Regions from separate parts of the Rhizobium sp. A22-96 genome, predicted to be linked through region 1. Evidence: riboswitches for the same ligand, from Rfam matches in the RefSeq annotation. Region 1 holds a riboswitch; each other region holds the start of a gene.

The links. Region 1 has a riboswitch for cobalamin ahead of ACQZ6F_RS07670 (DUF1636 family protein). Riboswitches for the same ligand answer to the same signal wherever they lie in the genome.
Region 2: it holds a riboswitch for cobalamin, as region 1 does, so the genes downstream of both, ACQZ6F_RS06270 (ABC transporter substrate-binding protein) here and ACQZ6F_RS07670 (DUF1636 family protein) in region 1, are expected to answer to the same signal.
Region 3: it holds a riboswitch for cobalamin, as region 1 does, so the genes downstream of both, nrdH (glutaredoxin-like protein NrdH) here and ACQZ6F_RS07670 (DUF1636 family protein) in region 1, are expected to answer to the same signal.
Region 4: it holds a riboswitch for cobalamin, as region 1 does, so the genes downstream of both, metE (5-methyltetrahydropteroyltriglutamate--homocysteine S-methyltransferase) here and ACQZ6F_RS07670 (DUF1636 family protein) in region 1, are expected to answer to the same signal.

The regions. Positions count from the first base shown of each region.
Region 1 is NZ_JBNWDQ010000002.1:247,177-250,917, reverse strand. Features, by position in the region: gene ACQZ6F_RS07680 (hypothetical protein) at 1-191, opposite strand, end outside; gene ACQZ6F_RS07675 (FAD/NAD(P)-binding protein) at 212-1,627, shown strand; cobalamin riboswitch at 1,797-2,013, shown strand; gene ACQZ6F_RS07670 (DUF1636 family protein) at 2,122-2,535, shown strand; gene ACQZ6F_RS07665 (ABC transporter ATP-binding protein) at 2,545-3,327, shown strand; gene ACQZ6F_RS07660 (ABC transporter substrate-binding protein) at 3,348-3,741, shown strand, end outside.
Region 2 is NZ_JBNWDQ010000001.1:1,397,872-1,401,612, reverse strand. Features, by position in the region: gene ACQZ6F_RS06275 (FecCD family ABC transporter permease) at 1-708, opposite strand, end outside; gene ACQZ6F_RS06270 (ABC transporter substrate-binding protein) at 710-1,726, opposite strand; cobalamin riboswitch at 1,891-2,149, opposite strand; gene ACQZ6F_RS06265 (GGDEF domain-containing protein) at 2,257-3,351, opposite strand; gene ACQZ6F_RS06260 (patatin-like phospholipase family protein) at 3,674-3,741, opposite strand, start outside.
Region 3 is NZ_JBNWDQ010000001.1:600,181-603,921, reverse strand. Features, by position in the region: gene ACQZ6F_RS02710 (hypothetical protein) at 1-1,007, opposite strand, end outside; cobalamin riboswitch at 1,170-1,389, shown strand; gene nrdH (glutaredoxin-like protein NrdH) at 1,642-1,863, shown strand; gene nrdI (class Ib ribonucleoside-diphosphate reductase assembly flavoprotein NrdI) at 1,875-2,270, shown strand; gene nrdE (class 1b ribonucleoside-diphosphate reductase subunit alpha) at 2,258-3,741, shown strand, end outside.
Region 4 is NZ_JBNWDQ010000001.1:1,402,044-1,405,784, reverse strand. Features, by position in the region: gene metE (5-methyltetrahydropteroyltriglutamate--homocysteine S-methyltransferase) at 1-1,814, opposite strand, end outside; cobalamin riboswitch at 1,914-2,129, opposite strand; gene ACQZ6F_RS06285 (class I SAM-dependent methyltransferase) at 2,226-3,077, opposite strand; gene ACQZ6F_RS06280 (ABC transporter ATP-binding protein) at 3,082-3,741, opposite strand, start outside.

The sequences.
Region 1 (3,741 bases):
GGACCCGCGTTAGCATCCTTCAGCAGCGGAATAGAAACCCGATTGAAGAGGATGCGCCGAATTTTGAGAACCGCTGTGGCTTCCGTGCGTTTCATGAACCGCAGCTTGGTGGCTGTCAGGTGCTGAACATCGGAGTTCAGGGTTTCGCAGGCAGTGCAGTGAAAAAGCCCAAGAAAGGCATGATCGACCACCTCTCGCTCCAGGAGTTGATATGACGGTTCAGGGATTATTTTCCGCGAAGGCGGATGCGGCAGGCAGGGGCTATGCGATGCCCCGCATTGCCGTTGTCGGGCGTGGTTTCTCCGGAATGATGATGGCGATCGCGCTGATGAAGACGGTGCGCTTTCCCTTTCATCTGCAGCTGTTCGATCCTAATTCCAGCGTTAGCGGCGGTCAGGCGCTGGCGTCCGGCCATAGTAGCGAAATCCTGAACAGCCGCGTGCGCGATCTTTCCGTCTCAGCCGGCGATCCCGACGACTTCAATCAATGGCTCAGTGCCAATGCGCCCTTCCGCAGCGCGGTTCCGGCCGCAATACCGGGCTTTCTGCAGATCTTCGTTCCGAAGAGCATTTTCAGCGATTATGTCTATCAGCGCTTTTCTGAGGCCTTCTCATCGCGACGGGATGTCACGGTGCAGGTCAGCAGCGAGATGGTCTTCGGGGTTCGCCGTATTCGCGGCAATCGTTTCGTGGTGGACAGCGACGGGGCCGCGAATGCGCCGTTCGACATGGTCGTACTCGCTACCGGCTACGGCATGATCGACCAGCAATCACCGGCCAGCGACCTGGCGAACATTCCGACGACAGTGCGGGCGCGCCGCCTGGTGTCGCGGCCGCACACGATCCTGCTCGGCAGCGGCCTGCGCGTCGTCGACCGGCTTCTGCAGATGCGCGACAATGGCTATACCGGCCAGATCTCCATCGTTTCGCGACGCGGTTTCCTGCCGCAGAGCCATACGCGCAACAATGCCGATCCGGTCTTTCCCGCCGACGAGATGCCCAATCAGCTGAGCGAGATCGTCCGTTTCATTCGCAAGGCTTGCGATGGTGCGGAGGCTAACGGTCAGAGCTGGCAATCGATCATGAACGGTCTGCGCAAGCATGCGCGCTCGCTCTGGCGCTCGCTGCCCGCAGGCCAGAAGCGGCAGTTCAATCGCCATCTTCGCGCGCTCTACGACAGCCATCGCAATAGGCTGCCCGAGGCGCTGCATGTTCGCCTGCAACAGGAGCTGGCCGAAGGCAACACCTTGCTCAGGCGTGGCCACCTGATCCGCCGCACGCCGACCGGCTTGGTGCTGAGGCCGGCAGGACGACAGGACACCGAGCAGCTCTATGCCGATGACGTGATCGACTGTCGCTGCCAGTCAGCCGATCTGAGCGTTCCGCTATTGCGGAACCTGATCGAGGCCGGTCTTGCCGTGCCGGACGAACTCGGGCTCGGTCTTGCCGTCGAGGCGACGGGTGCGCTTGAGGTGGACGGCCGCACGACGGAAGGGCTTTTTGCCATCGGTCCGCTCGGGCTCGGCAGTCTTCCGGATATCGACCTAGTGCCGGAGATCGTGACGCAGGCCTATGCGGCCGCCGAAAGCATGGCGGAGCGTTTTCATCCGCAATGCAAGGCGGTGTAGCTGTTTCTTGAATGTTCAGATGAGGTCTCGTCATTTCCAAAAGAGATGACGTTTCGGAAGAAAGCGACTTGCGATAAGTTATGTAATAACGTAACAAGAATGCTATTACTGTCGCCCAGGACAAACGAAGATACATATGACATCGCCGTTGCCCGCTTCCGCTTTCTATGAGATGAATGCCGCAGATGGTGCTGCCGCCGGAGCAATCCGGCTGGTGGCTGAAAAGGGAACACGGTGCGGATTACCCATCAGGGGCCAAAACCGTGGCTGCCCCCGCAACTGTAAGCGGAGAGCGCGTTCGCAGCATGCCACTGGCGTCAAGCCGGGAAGGCGCGAACGAGCTATGACCCGCGAGCCAGGAGACCTGCCATCGACGATATCAACCGCAACGGACGGGGTGTTCCGATGGAAATTCAGTGGTTGGGCGAGGACGTTTTTGCGTCCGCTGGCCCTATATTGACTTTGCCTCCGGCGAGATCTCCGGGAGGCACTCCATGGACAATACAAGAGAAACGACGCACCGGATCACCGTGTGCACCAGCTGCCGTCATGTCGGCAAGCCGTGCCGGCCGGGTCTCGATCTTTTAAAACATCTGCAGGCGGCCATGGCCCAGGCGGGCGCCGCTCTTTCCGATGATTTCAGTCTCGAGGGCAGCATCTGCATGGCTGGCTGTGAACGGCCCTGCACAGTGTCCTTTCAGGCAACGGCGAAAGCAACGTACCTCTTCGGTGACATCGAGGACGGTGCGGATATCGGTGCGCTCGTCTCCTTCGCGCAGCTCTATCGCGACCGGCCCGACGGGCTGACGCGTGAGAGCGAACGTCCGAGGACGCTTGGGGGCAAGACTTTGGCGCGCATTCCCGCCGCCATCGTCTCGGCCGAGCGTCAGTCGGTATCGCTGCAGTAGGAGGTGACCATGCCGGAAGGAAGCGCAAGACTCGACGCTGAGGGCGTCACCTGGGGTGTCCAAAAAGGCATGCCCATCATCAGCGGTATCACTTTGTCCGTCGAAGCCGGCGGTCGATTGGCCATCATCGGGCCAAACGGTGCAGGCAAGTCGACGCTGCTGCGTTGCCTTTATCGTGGTCTCAAACCGCATCGCGGCACGGTTCGCCTTGATGGCATCGATCTCTGGTCCCTCGGTCCGCGACAGGCGGCACAGCGCATCGCCGTCGTGCCGCAGGAGACGCCGAGCGATTTTCCCTTCAGCGTGCGGGACGTGGTGCTGATGGGCCGCATTCCGCACCGCAAGGGCATGGCGCGCTGGAGCGAGCGAGATCATGAAGTGACAACGGATGCGCTGGCGCGGCTGGAGCTCGAGCCGTTGGCGCTAAGACAGTTCGTTTCGCTTTCCGGCGGTGAAAAGCAGCGGGCGCTGATCGCCCGCGCTCTCGCACAGGAGCCGGACCTGATCATTCTCGACGAGCCGACCAACCATCTCGATATCCGCCACCAGCTGGAGATACTCGAGCTGCTGAAAGGCCTTGGCCGGACGATCATCACCACGCTTCACGATATCAATCTGGCCGCTGATTTCGCCACGCATGTCGCAGTGCTCGATTGCGGGCGGCTTACGGGGCATGGCCAGCCTGACGATGTCCTCACCGTGGAACATATTTCTTCCGCGTTCCGTGTCGGTGCCAGCCTGCATCAGGCTGATCGCGGCGACAGCAGGCGCTTCTCCTTTTCCCTCAGATAGTTCGATCATTGGAGTCATTGATGTTTTCTCGCTTTTCCCTATCCGCCGCCGCCTTGCTGGTGGGCACATTTGTCGCGGGCGCAGCAATGGCCGAACCGGTCACCGTGCGCAGCTGCAATCGCGATGTCACCTTCGACAAGGCCCCGGAGCGGGCGGTTTCGAATGACGTCAACCTGACGGAAATGATGCTGGCCCTGAAGCTTCAGGACCGCATGGTCGGCTATACCGGCATTTCCGGCTGGAAGACCCTGGATGAGAAGCTGCGCGACGGCGTCAAGGAACTCCCTGAATTGTCGCCGAAATATCCGAGCAAGGAAGTGCTGCTCGGCGCCAATGCGGACTTCTATTTCGCCGGCTGGAACTACGGCATGAAGGTCGGTGGCGAGGTCACGCCGGAAACGCTGGCGCCCTTCG
Region 2 (3,741 bases), on a different contig from region 1:
ATCGGTTCCAAAGACGAATGCGTCGAGCACGCGGACATGCGCCATGCAGATGATAAAGCCGATAATGGCGATCGGTCCGGACAAATAGACATCCGGCCAACGCACACCGCTCATGGAGCCGAGCAGCCAGAACATGACGCCCCTCGCCTGCTCGGCATTGGCCGATGTGGTGACGATATAGGAGGTCAGTGCATTGAAGAGCTGCGAGCCGGCGACGCCACAGAGAATGATGCGCTCGCTGGTGCCGCCGACACCGGCTGCCAGCAGGCCGACAAACAGAAATGCCACAACCGCACCAATGAAGGCGCCGCTGGAAAGAGTGAGGATTCCGTAGCCGAGCCCGAGGATCATGATGCAGACGGCACCCGTGGAGGCACCCGCCGAAATGCCGAGCACATAGGGTTCTGCAAGCGGATTGCGCAACAACGCCTGCAGGATCACGCCACTTAAGGCCAGCGATGCACCGGTGCTTGCGGCAACGAGCGCCCGGCTCAGGCGATAGTCCCAGACGATGCCCTGATGAATCCGGCTAAGCTCGAAATCCGTTCCGAGCAGCCGGTTCGCAACTGCCTTGGCGGTCGTCGACAACGGGATCGAAATCTCGCCGATCGAGACCGCAAGGCTGATCATGAATGCCAGAAACACCAGCGCAGCCACGGTGAGCGCCAAGAGCGCCCACCTTTCTCGCCGTTCTGCAATCAGGCGCATTCTACTCTGCCAGGCCGAAGGACTTGATGCCCTTGGCCAGCGTCTCGATGCCATCGATGGTGCGGATGGTCGGGTTCATCGACTGCGCATCCATCATGACGAAATGCTTGTTCTTGACCGCATCGAGCTGGCTGGTGACCGGATCCTTCTGCAGGAAGTCAAGCTTGACCTTCGGGTCATCGGCGGCGTAGCGGCGGCGATCCATCGTCGCGATGACGATGACGGCGGGATTTGCCTGCGCGATCGTTTCCCATCCCACAAGCGGCCATTCCTCCTCGGTCGTCACGACATTCTTCGCGCCGATCGTCTTCAGAATATAGGCCGGCGCGCTATTCTTGCCGGCGATATAGGCGTCACCGTTCACTTCCTTGCTGGAAAACCAGAACACGATCGGCAGGTTCTTCGCCTGCGCAGCGGAGATCGAAGCGACGGCATCGGCCTCGCGCTTCTTCAGCTGCGCGACCAGCGCATCGCCGCGATCTTTAACGTCGAAGATCTCAGCGAGTTCATCGATCTCCTGATAGATCAGGCCCATCGTGAACAGCTCCTTGCGCACGCCGTCACCGCCTTCGGCATTGATCTTGGCGACGCAGTCGGTCGGCGCGATATAGGTGTTGATGCCGAGTTCGGAAAACTGCTCGCGCTTGCCGACCGCGCCTTGCGCGCCGATATGCCACTCGAATTCAGCGCCGACAAAATCCGGTTCCTTGCCGACCACGGACTCAAAGCTCGGATCATTGTCGGCCAGACGCGGGATCTTGGCATTGGCTTCGGCATATTGCGGCAAGACCGGGCCGACCCATACGGCCGTTCCCGCAATCTTGTCGGCAAGGCCGAGTGACAGCAGGATCTCGGTCATGCCCTGGCCGATGGAGACGATCTTGGTCGGAGCCTTCTGAAAGGTGACCTGTTGGCCGCAATTGTTGATGGTCAGCGGATATTGCGTCGACGCGAAGGCGGACGCAGCAAACCCGCTAAGCCCAAGTGCAAATGTAATGGTCGTCAAAAATTGGCGCATGAAAGGTCTCGATGAGAATGGAAAATCTGGCAGCCTCGGCGCAATAGCGCTCAGACAGACCGCCGCCGGTTGCAAAGACCGCAATCAAGGCCGAAAAACGCCTGGTAGTATCGAAGGCTCAGGTCAATCATTCTCTGTCCTTTCCAGGCATCCCCGCCCGGTTGATTGGATCGTGATCGACGGCAGGTCTCCTGGCTCGCGAATGTCTGACGATCATCTGCCTTCCCGCGATTTGTGTTCGCAGTGGCATGGCCCTGAAGCCACCTGAGGTGGCCAGCAGGCTGGTCGCACCCGGGATGATCGGCAATCCGCTTACAGTTGCGGGGGCAGCCACGGTCTAGGTCCCTTTTGGGTCGTCCTCACCGTGTTCCCTATTAATCCCCTCGAAGCCTTCCTCGGGGAACCGTCGCATCCAGTTACGCCGGACTGCCGTCCGCCGTCAAGCAGGACACTCGAGAACCAATGGATGTTAGAAAAATCGCAAAAGCAGCCCGACGATTGCCTAAACCGGCGAGCTATCAAAGGCAGCTCTACGCCGTTTCAGCCAGCTCGACGCGATTTCGCCCGCTTGCCTTTGCGCGATAGAGCGCCTTGTCGGCTGCTTCGAGCACATGCTTGAAGTCGGCCGATGGTTCATGAGAACAGGCAATGCCGATGCTGACAGTGACGTGGATCGTCTCCTGCTCGAACATCAGGACCGTCGTCTCGATGTCGTTGCGGATTTTCTCGGCAAGGTTTCCGGCCGCCCTCATGTCGGTGTTCGGCAACAGCACGACGATCTCCTCGCCGCCGTAGCGGGCGGCGATGTCGGTCTTGCGTACAGTCTGCCGGATCACATCCGCCAGCCGTGCAAGGACCGTATCGCCGAAGGAATGACCCCAGTTGTCGTTGATCTTCTTGAAGTGATCGATATCGAGCATGATGATCGAAAAGGGAATCCGCCTCGTTCCGGCTTCCTTGCTGCAACGATCGCCTTCCCGCTGCAAAACGCGGCGATTTGGCAGCTTGGTCAGTGGATCGAGGCTGGCCTCGTTCTCAAGCGCGCGCTGGATGCCAATGCGGTAGCGTTCGCGCTCGAGTAAATCCGACAGCAGCACGACGCCGAGGATATTGACGATCGTGACCGGAAGTGTCGCCGAAAGGAGAAGCTCACGCGCGACCGGCCATGGCAGCAAGACGAGAACGACAAGCGAAGTCATCGTCGCCAGGCCGAACAGGGCTGAGCGCTTCCACCCAGTGCCGATCCACTGCCGCGGCACGAGCGTTAGAAGATACCCGACGATCGCAACGATCAGAATGCCCGCGACACCGCCAGCGGCTCCCATGCCGCCGACCAGGAAGCGAAACACACCCATCATGACAGCCGCAACCACCGTCCCAACCACACCACCATAGATCGGCGTCAGAACGAGCAGGATCGAACGGCCATCCTGGAAGATGCCGGGCATCCATTGGATTGGGTCGCTCATCGACAGGATACCACCCAGGCCAAAGAGCAAGCCGACGGCAACGGATTTCAAAACGCCGCGCTCGATCGTCCGGATGACCCAAGAATAGGCGTAGACAATAATGGCCACCTGACCCAGGACGCGTACCAGGGAAGGCAAATGCGTTTGAATTTCCATCACCATCCCAAATCCTCGCGCGGAGCCGCAGCGAATGGCACGCACTGGTCATAGTCGAAGTCAGACCGGAATATCACGCAATCGCTTCGAGATGGTTTATGAAATCTCATATCCTTCGAAGAAGCCGCTCTATCGTTCGAATGTGAGCCGGAGATAACTAGCATCGCGATAGCCGATCTTTTGACGTGATACGTGTCCGCATTGCGACAGTCGGGCTTGCGATCTGCAGCGCTCGAGGTCACAAATTGTGCGGAAGACGAAGTTGAACGGATAGCTTCAGTGAGAACTTATCTGGAGCTTCCCGCTGAATGGTCAAGCATGGCTATCCCAGCGCTCTTTTAGGAAAAGGCCAGACCGCGGCGACCGGCCGCGTCGGTCCAGCATAGTTTG
Region 3 (3,741 bases), on a different contig from region 1:
TCCACCACATCGATGCGATGCAGGTTTCCGTCTTCCGTGAGGACATAGGCATGGCGTGGATCAGCCGCATCGAGCACGAAGTCGATACGCCGTGTCGGCAACTCGATCAGCTTGTAGGGCTCGGCCTTGTTATCGGGGTCGATGAGGACGATGTTCCGTTCCCCATAATTGCCCAGGAAGAATTGCATGGACGTGCCGCCGAGCAAGGTCGAGACCTTGCCTTTCGGCATATCGGAACCATAGGCGAGCATCTCGATCTTCGGGCCGTCAATACCGCCGGGGCGAACGACGAGGACGCCTTCCTCGCAACCGAAGGCAACCAGCCGGGCGGATGTCGCCTCACCATGTAGGCCGGTGCAGGTTTCGACCTGTCCGACCTGCTCGCCTTTGCGGTCGAGCACCCGCAGGCCCAGGCGCGGTGGCAATTCGCCATCCTTGACGGGGACGGCCGTGTTCGGCACTGACACCAGGAGATGGTTGCCCATCGGGACAGCAGCGCCGTGATGTGCGGCAGTGGTGCCGAATGCACGGATGTCGGCTTTGTCCCTGGTGAGGTCGGCTTCCGAGAGGAGATCGAATTTACCGCCGCGATCGTAGAAGATCGCCACATCGTCGCCGTGGGTGACAACGTGACCAGGCTTTTCGCCCTTGATTACCGTCGAGTGCAATTTCGGATCGGAAAGCTCGATATCACGATGCTCTCCATGGTCGGAAAGCGATATGCCGGTGTCTAGCGCGTGCACAACATTCTTTTCGCCCTGTACGGCAAAGACTGTCCTGCCGGATTGGCTCAACGAAAGTGCGGCATATCCGTCGATGTCGAAGCGGCTGATTTCCTTGCCACTCTCGAGGTCTACGACATGGACGACGGGTAAGCTATGATCGGCGATGAATAACCTCCAGCTTTCCGTCTTGCTTTCTTCATCTGCGACGGACGGAAATGGAAACAGCAATGCGCAGGCCAGCGACGAGGCCGCAAGGAGAGTGCCGGGATTGGAGCGGGACATGAATGATCCTTTATGTAATAACATTACATATAAATTGTTATAAAGTAACGCTGCAGTTGTCCAGCCCCGCAGATGCAGGGTTTGGTGGTGCTATCCACAAATTATCAACATTGAAATCCGTGGCGGCGCGCGGAACCAGTTGACGCAATTTTAACCTCATATACTATATATAGTGTTCGAGGTTCCTTCGATTCGCAAGGATTGGAGGCTAAGACGGGAATTCGGTCGGCGGTCATGATGATTGCCAAGCCGGAGCTGCCCCCGCAACTGTGAGCGGCGAGCGTTCGTTCGACATGGCCACTGAGACACTTGTGTCTTGGGAAGGCGAGATTGAATGCTGCGACCCGCGAGCCAGGAGACCTGCCTCGAGCATAACGTCCACGGGCGGGGTGTCCGGATGGCGAGCGTGGATCTGTGCGGCATGATTGCTGTTACCCTCGCTCCCGCGAAGATCCCGCAAGAATAACTTCGGGGTGAAGTCCATGTTTTTGAGTACCGATAACCGGCTACGCGAGTGACGGCCTTCTAACCGGCCAGTCTTCGACCGCATCCGTCTCCATTTTTCATCCTGCAACACGGGCATCGACTAATGCCCGAACGCATCTGCACGCCTATCACTATACGAGGATATCCAATGAGCATTACCGTCTACAGCAAGCCCGCCTGCGTCCAATGCACCGCGACGACCCGCGCTCTCGATCGCCAGGGTATCGATTACACCATCATTGACGTGTCCACCGATAGTGAAGCCTATGAGCTCGTGCAGGGCCTCGGCTATCGTCAGGTACCGGTTGTCATCGCCGGCGAGCAGCATTGGGCCGGTTTCCGCCCTGACATGATCAGCTCTCTCGCCTGAGGAACCAGGCGGTGGGCGAGATCGTCTATTTCTCCAGCAGATCCGAGAACACCCATCGCTTCGTTGCCAAGCTCGCCTTGTCGGCCGCTCGCATTCCTCTCAATGCGGGAGAAGAGCTTCGAGTGGCCCGTCCTTACGTTCTCATTGTCCCTACCTATTGTGGTGAAGGTGGCAAGGGTGCCGTGCCCAAGCAGGTTATCCGCTTCCTCAATGATGCGGATAACCGTTCAAACATCCGCGGGGTCATTGCCGCGGGCAACAGCAACTTCGGGGCGACCTTCGGTATCGCCGGCGACATCATCTCCACCAAATGCCAGGTGCCTTACCTCTACCGGTTCGAGCTGCTGGGTACGGACGATGATGTCGTGAATGTCAGACACGGATTGGAACGATTTTGGACACGCTAACGCTCGACCGGCCAGCGAAGGCCACGGAAACGGCACTGGACTATCACGCCCTCAACGCCATGCTGAACCTCTATGACGAGCAGGGGCAGATCCAGCTCGACAAGGACCGCATGGCGGCCAAGCAGTATTTCCTGCAACACGTCAACCAGAACACCGTCTTCTTCCATAACTTGCGGGAAAAGCTCGATTATCTGGTGACCGAGGGCTACTACGAGCAGGAAGTGCTGGACCAATATTCGTTCAACTTCGTGCGCGATCTCTTCGATCACGCTTACGCGAAGAAGTTCCGTTTTCCGACGTTCCTCGGCGCTTTTAAATATTACACCAGCTACACGCTGAAGACTTTCGACGGTAAGCGCTATCTGGAGCGCTATGAAGACCGCGTCTGCATGGTTGCGCTGGCGCTGGCGCGCGGCAATGAGCAGCTTGCCCACGATATGGTGGACGAAATCATCTCCGGCCGCTTCCAGCCGGCGACGCCGACCTTCCTCAATGCCGGCAAGAAGCAGCGCGGCGAGCTGGTTTCCTGCTTCCTGCTGCGTGTCGAAGACAACATGGAGTCGATCGGCCGCGCCATCAATTCCGCCCTGCAGCTTTCCAAGCGCGGTGGTGGCGTGGCGCTGTCTCTCACCAATATTCGCGAGGCCGGTGCGCCGATCAAGCACATCGAGAACCAGTCCTCCGGTATCATCCCGGTGATGAAACTGCTCGAAGACTCCTTCTCCTACGCCAACCAGCTTGGTGCTCGGCAGGGTGCGGGTGCTGTCTATCTCAACGCCCATCACCCTGACATTATGCGCTTCCTCGATACCAAGCGCGAGAATGCCGACGAAAAGATCCGCATCAAGACGCTGTCGCTCGGGGTGGTCATTCCCGACATCACCTTCGAGCTCGCGAAGAACAACGACGATATGTATCTGTTCTCGCCTTATGACGTGGAACGGGTCTATGGCGTGCCGTTCACGGAAATTTCGGTGACCGAAAAGTACCGCGAGATGGTGGCTGACAGCCGTATCCGCAAGAAGAAGATCAAGGCGCGCGACTTCTTCCAGGTGATCGCCGAGATCCAGTTCGAGAGCGGCTATCCCTACATCATGTTCGAGGACACGGTGAACCGTGCCAACCCGGTTGCCGGCCGCATCACCATGAGCAATCTGTGCTCGGAAATCCTGCAGGTCAGCGAAGCCAGCGAATATAGCGAAGACCTCTCCTATACCCATTTGGGCAAGGACATCTCATGCAACCTCGGCTCGCTCAATATTGCCGCCGCGATGGACAGCCCCGACTTCGGCAAGACGATCGAGATGTCGATCCGTGCGCTGACGGCGGTCTCCGACATGAGCCACATCTCGTCGGTGCCTTCGATCGAGAAGGGCAATGATGACAGTCACGCCATCGGCCTCGGCCAGATGAACCTGCACGGCTATCTCGCCCGCGAGCGCATCTTCTACGGCTCGGAAGAGGGTGTCGA
Region 4 (3,741 bases), on a different contig from region 1:
TCACGGATCGCAAGCGCAATCTGTCGGCACGTTTCGCTGCGGGCGATGTCGTCCCGAACGAAGGACCAATTGAGGATGGTGACCGGTCCGGTCAACATGCCCTTCACCGGCTTCTGCGTCAGCGATTGGGAATATTCCCACCAGCGAACGGTCATCGGGTCCGGCCGGGAGACGTCACCGAAGATGATCGGCGGACGCACATAGCGTGAACCATAGCTCTGCACCCATGCATGCTGGGTGAAGGCAAAGCCCGACAATTGCTCGCCGAAATACTGCACCATGTCGTTGCGTTCGAATTCGCCATGGACCAGCACGTCGAGGCCGATTTCTTCCTGCCAACGGATTGTGGCTTCGGTCTCCTTGCGCAGGAAGGCCTCGTAGTCGACATAGCTGAGCGTGCCCTTTGCATGGGCAGAACGAGCCTTCCGAACCTCCGGCGTCTGCGGGAAGGAGCCGATCGTCGTCGTCGGGAAGAGCGGCAGCTTGATCGTTTCCGCTTGCACCGACCGACGCTGCACAAACGCGCTCTTGCGCTGCTTCATGGCGGCATCGACCCCGGCAAGGCGGCCGCGTACCAACGGGTCGATTACCTTCGGTGATGAGGCCCGTGCAGCGATAGCCCTGGATGCGACGGCGACTTCCACTGAAACGGCAGCCTTTCCTTCGGCAAGACCACGGCCGAGCGTCGCAAGCTCACCGAGCTTTTGCGTGGCAAATGCCAGCCAGCTCTTCAGGTCGCTATCGAGCGCCGTCTCAAGCTCCAGATCGATCGGAACATGCAGCAGCGAGCAAGATGCTGCCACTTCGACGCCGTCGATACTACGCGCCGTGGCAACAGGCTGAAGGCGGTTGATGATCGCAGCCAGATCCGCCCTCCAGATGTTGCGGCCATCGATGATGCCGAGCGACAGAACCTGATCCTTGCGAACGGCCTTCACGACATCATCGAGCTGACCTGGCGCACGCGTCAGATCGACATGGACACCGGCAACCGGCAGCTCGGTGATAGCAGCCAGATTGTCGGCAAGACCGCCGAAATAGGTTGTCAGCATGATCTTCTGATCCGGCGCCGCCTCGGTCAACGCCTTGTAGGCGACCGAGAAGGCATGGCGCTCGCCCTCGGTCAGATCGAGAACGGCGATCGGCTCATCGATCTGCACCCAGTCGGCACCGGCAGCGCTCAGCCGGCGCAGCAATTCCTCGTAGACCGGAAGCAGTTTCGGCAGCAGGCCCAGCGGCTTGAAGGTTGCCGAGCGAGCCTTGGCGAGTTTCAGGAAGGTGACCGGTCCGAGAATGACCGGGCGGGTGTGAATGCCGAGCGCCTTTGCCTCGAGGAAGTGATCGACGGGCTTTTGCGTGGTGAGCGCAAAAGCCTGATCTTCTGAAACCTCGGGCACCATGTAGTGATAGTTGGTGTCGAACCACTTGGTCATTTCAAGCGCCTGCACACCATGGCCATGATGCGTATGGCCGCAATCGGCATGGCCATCGCCTTGGCTGCCGCGCGCCATGGCGAAGTAGGTCGACAATGAAACGTCGCCGCCCTTCCAGCCGTATACGGAAGGAATGGCACCGACCATGACGGCGGTGTCGAGGACATGATCGTAGAATGAGAAATCGTTGGAAGGGATACGGGTGATCCCGCTGTCGCGCTGAAGCGACCAGTTTTCAGCCCGGAGCTTCCTGGCGGTTTCGATGAGTTCGCTCTCGGGAATCTTTCCGGACCAGTAGGCTTCGAGCGCGAATTTCAGTTCGCGATGGCGACCGATACGCGGAAAGCCAAGAGAAGCGACTGGGACAGTTTTGGTTGGCATAGTCATACCCCATTGGTTGTGGGGGCATGGGTCAAGCGGACGCGTGCGGACAAGGCCAATATCGGCCAGCCACAGCAACCACCGGGACACCCCGCCCGTGGACGTTATTTTGTTGTGGCAGGTCTCCTGGCTTGCGGGTCGTCACCTTTGTCCGTCTTCCCAAGGCTCATCGCCTCAGTGACATGAATGGACATTGGCTCGCCGCTCACAGTTGCGGGGGCAGCCCCGGAATAGCCGATCTCTCAGCGCACCGGATTCCCTCTTAGCTCTGGAGCGAATGGAGTGCCCCAGAGAACCATAACGCTGGTGATTTCGCACCAAGCGCAGAAAATTGTCAATAGATATAAACAAATCTTTATATGTTTATTTGTCCTGACTGACTTCTCAAATCCAGCCGGCAGCTAATCCAGTTCATCGTGGCTGCGAGGTTGGTTCAAGGGCCGGCCTGACCGCATCCACTAAATTTCTTTGCGGAAAATGGGTGGGGGTCCATGGCCGCATGCAGGTCAGAATAAACCGCCGATAAACGAGGGTTCGAAGCTTGTTCCGCAGATTGGCATTCTTCCGCTGCGCCCTGGCAATAGGCCCGTGCGACTGGAGCTGAATGGCCGCAAAGCCCGCTGCCGACAATAGCGGGGTCAACTCTTCCGAACGCAGGCCGCTGCCAAAAGGCAAGGCCTCCATGATGCGAGAGTGGCGGCTGCTTAGCGCCCCATCATAATTTTGATCAGCGCCGACGAAGCGGTCAATCAGCGAAATCAGCAGCCTGGCAATCTGGCCGCTCGGCTTCGGCTTGGCCCAGTCGCCGTCGAAGATCACGAGGCGCCCGCCGGGCTTGAGTAGCCGAAGCCATTCCCTGAAGGTCTCTTCCGGCTGCGTCAGCGTCCAGACGAGATGCCGGCAGACGATCGCATCGTAGGCCGCATCCGGCTCCATAGTCTGTTCGGCATCGGCCAGCAGAAATCGAAGACGCGGCTTGCCTGCATGCTTCTTGCGCGCGACGGCCAGCATCGCTTCGGAAAAATCCAGCGCCGTCACCTCGTGACCGAGATCATGGATCAGCCGCGTCACCTCACCGGTGCCGCAGGCAAGCTCCAGAACACGCTTTGGCTGGGAGCCAAGCGCTGCGCGGATCGGCTTCTGCCAGGCGTCTGCCTCGGGGCCGGGTGCTATCCTGTGGCCGAAAGCAAGATCGAAGGTCTCCGACCGTTTCGACCAATAGTCCCTGATTTCTTCCTTGAGGTGGAAATTGGCACCGTCCATCAGATCAGCCCGCCATATATTGAATGTTGCAGCGGCCGTGGACGGCGGACTTCTGGACATGGGCGCGTACGCCGAAGACCCGCTCGATCAGCTCCTGCGTCAAGACTTCCTCCGGCGGTCCGGCAGCCACCACCTCACCCTTCTGCAGCACGGCGAGACTGTCGCAGAACATCGCCGCCAGATTGAGATCGTGCAACGCGACGATGGAGGTCACGTCGAGCTTGGAAACCAGGCCCAGAATGTCGAGCTGATGCTGGATATCGAGATGGTTCGTCGGCTCATCGAGCAGCAATTCGCTCGGGGTCTGTGCCAGCGCCCTGGCAATATGAACACGCTGCCGCTCGCCGCCGGACAGGGTCTGCCACAACTGCCCGGCTCGATCCCTCATGCCGACGCGGGCAAGCGCATCGAAGACCGCAATATCGTCGCCGGCGCTCCAGGAGGAAAGCGGGCCGCGATGCGGTGTACGCCCAAGACGAACGACATCGATGACGGTCACCTGCATGTCCGTGGTCGCCTGCTGCTCCACCAGCGCGACACGGCGGGCGATATCGCCACGAGAAATGGAGGCAATATCATCGCCACCGAGGCGGATGACGCCGCTCTTCACCTTCCGGAGCCGGCAGATCAGCCGCAGAAGGCTGGACTTGCCGGAACCGTTCGG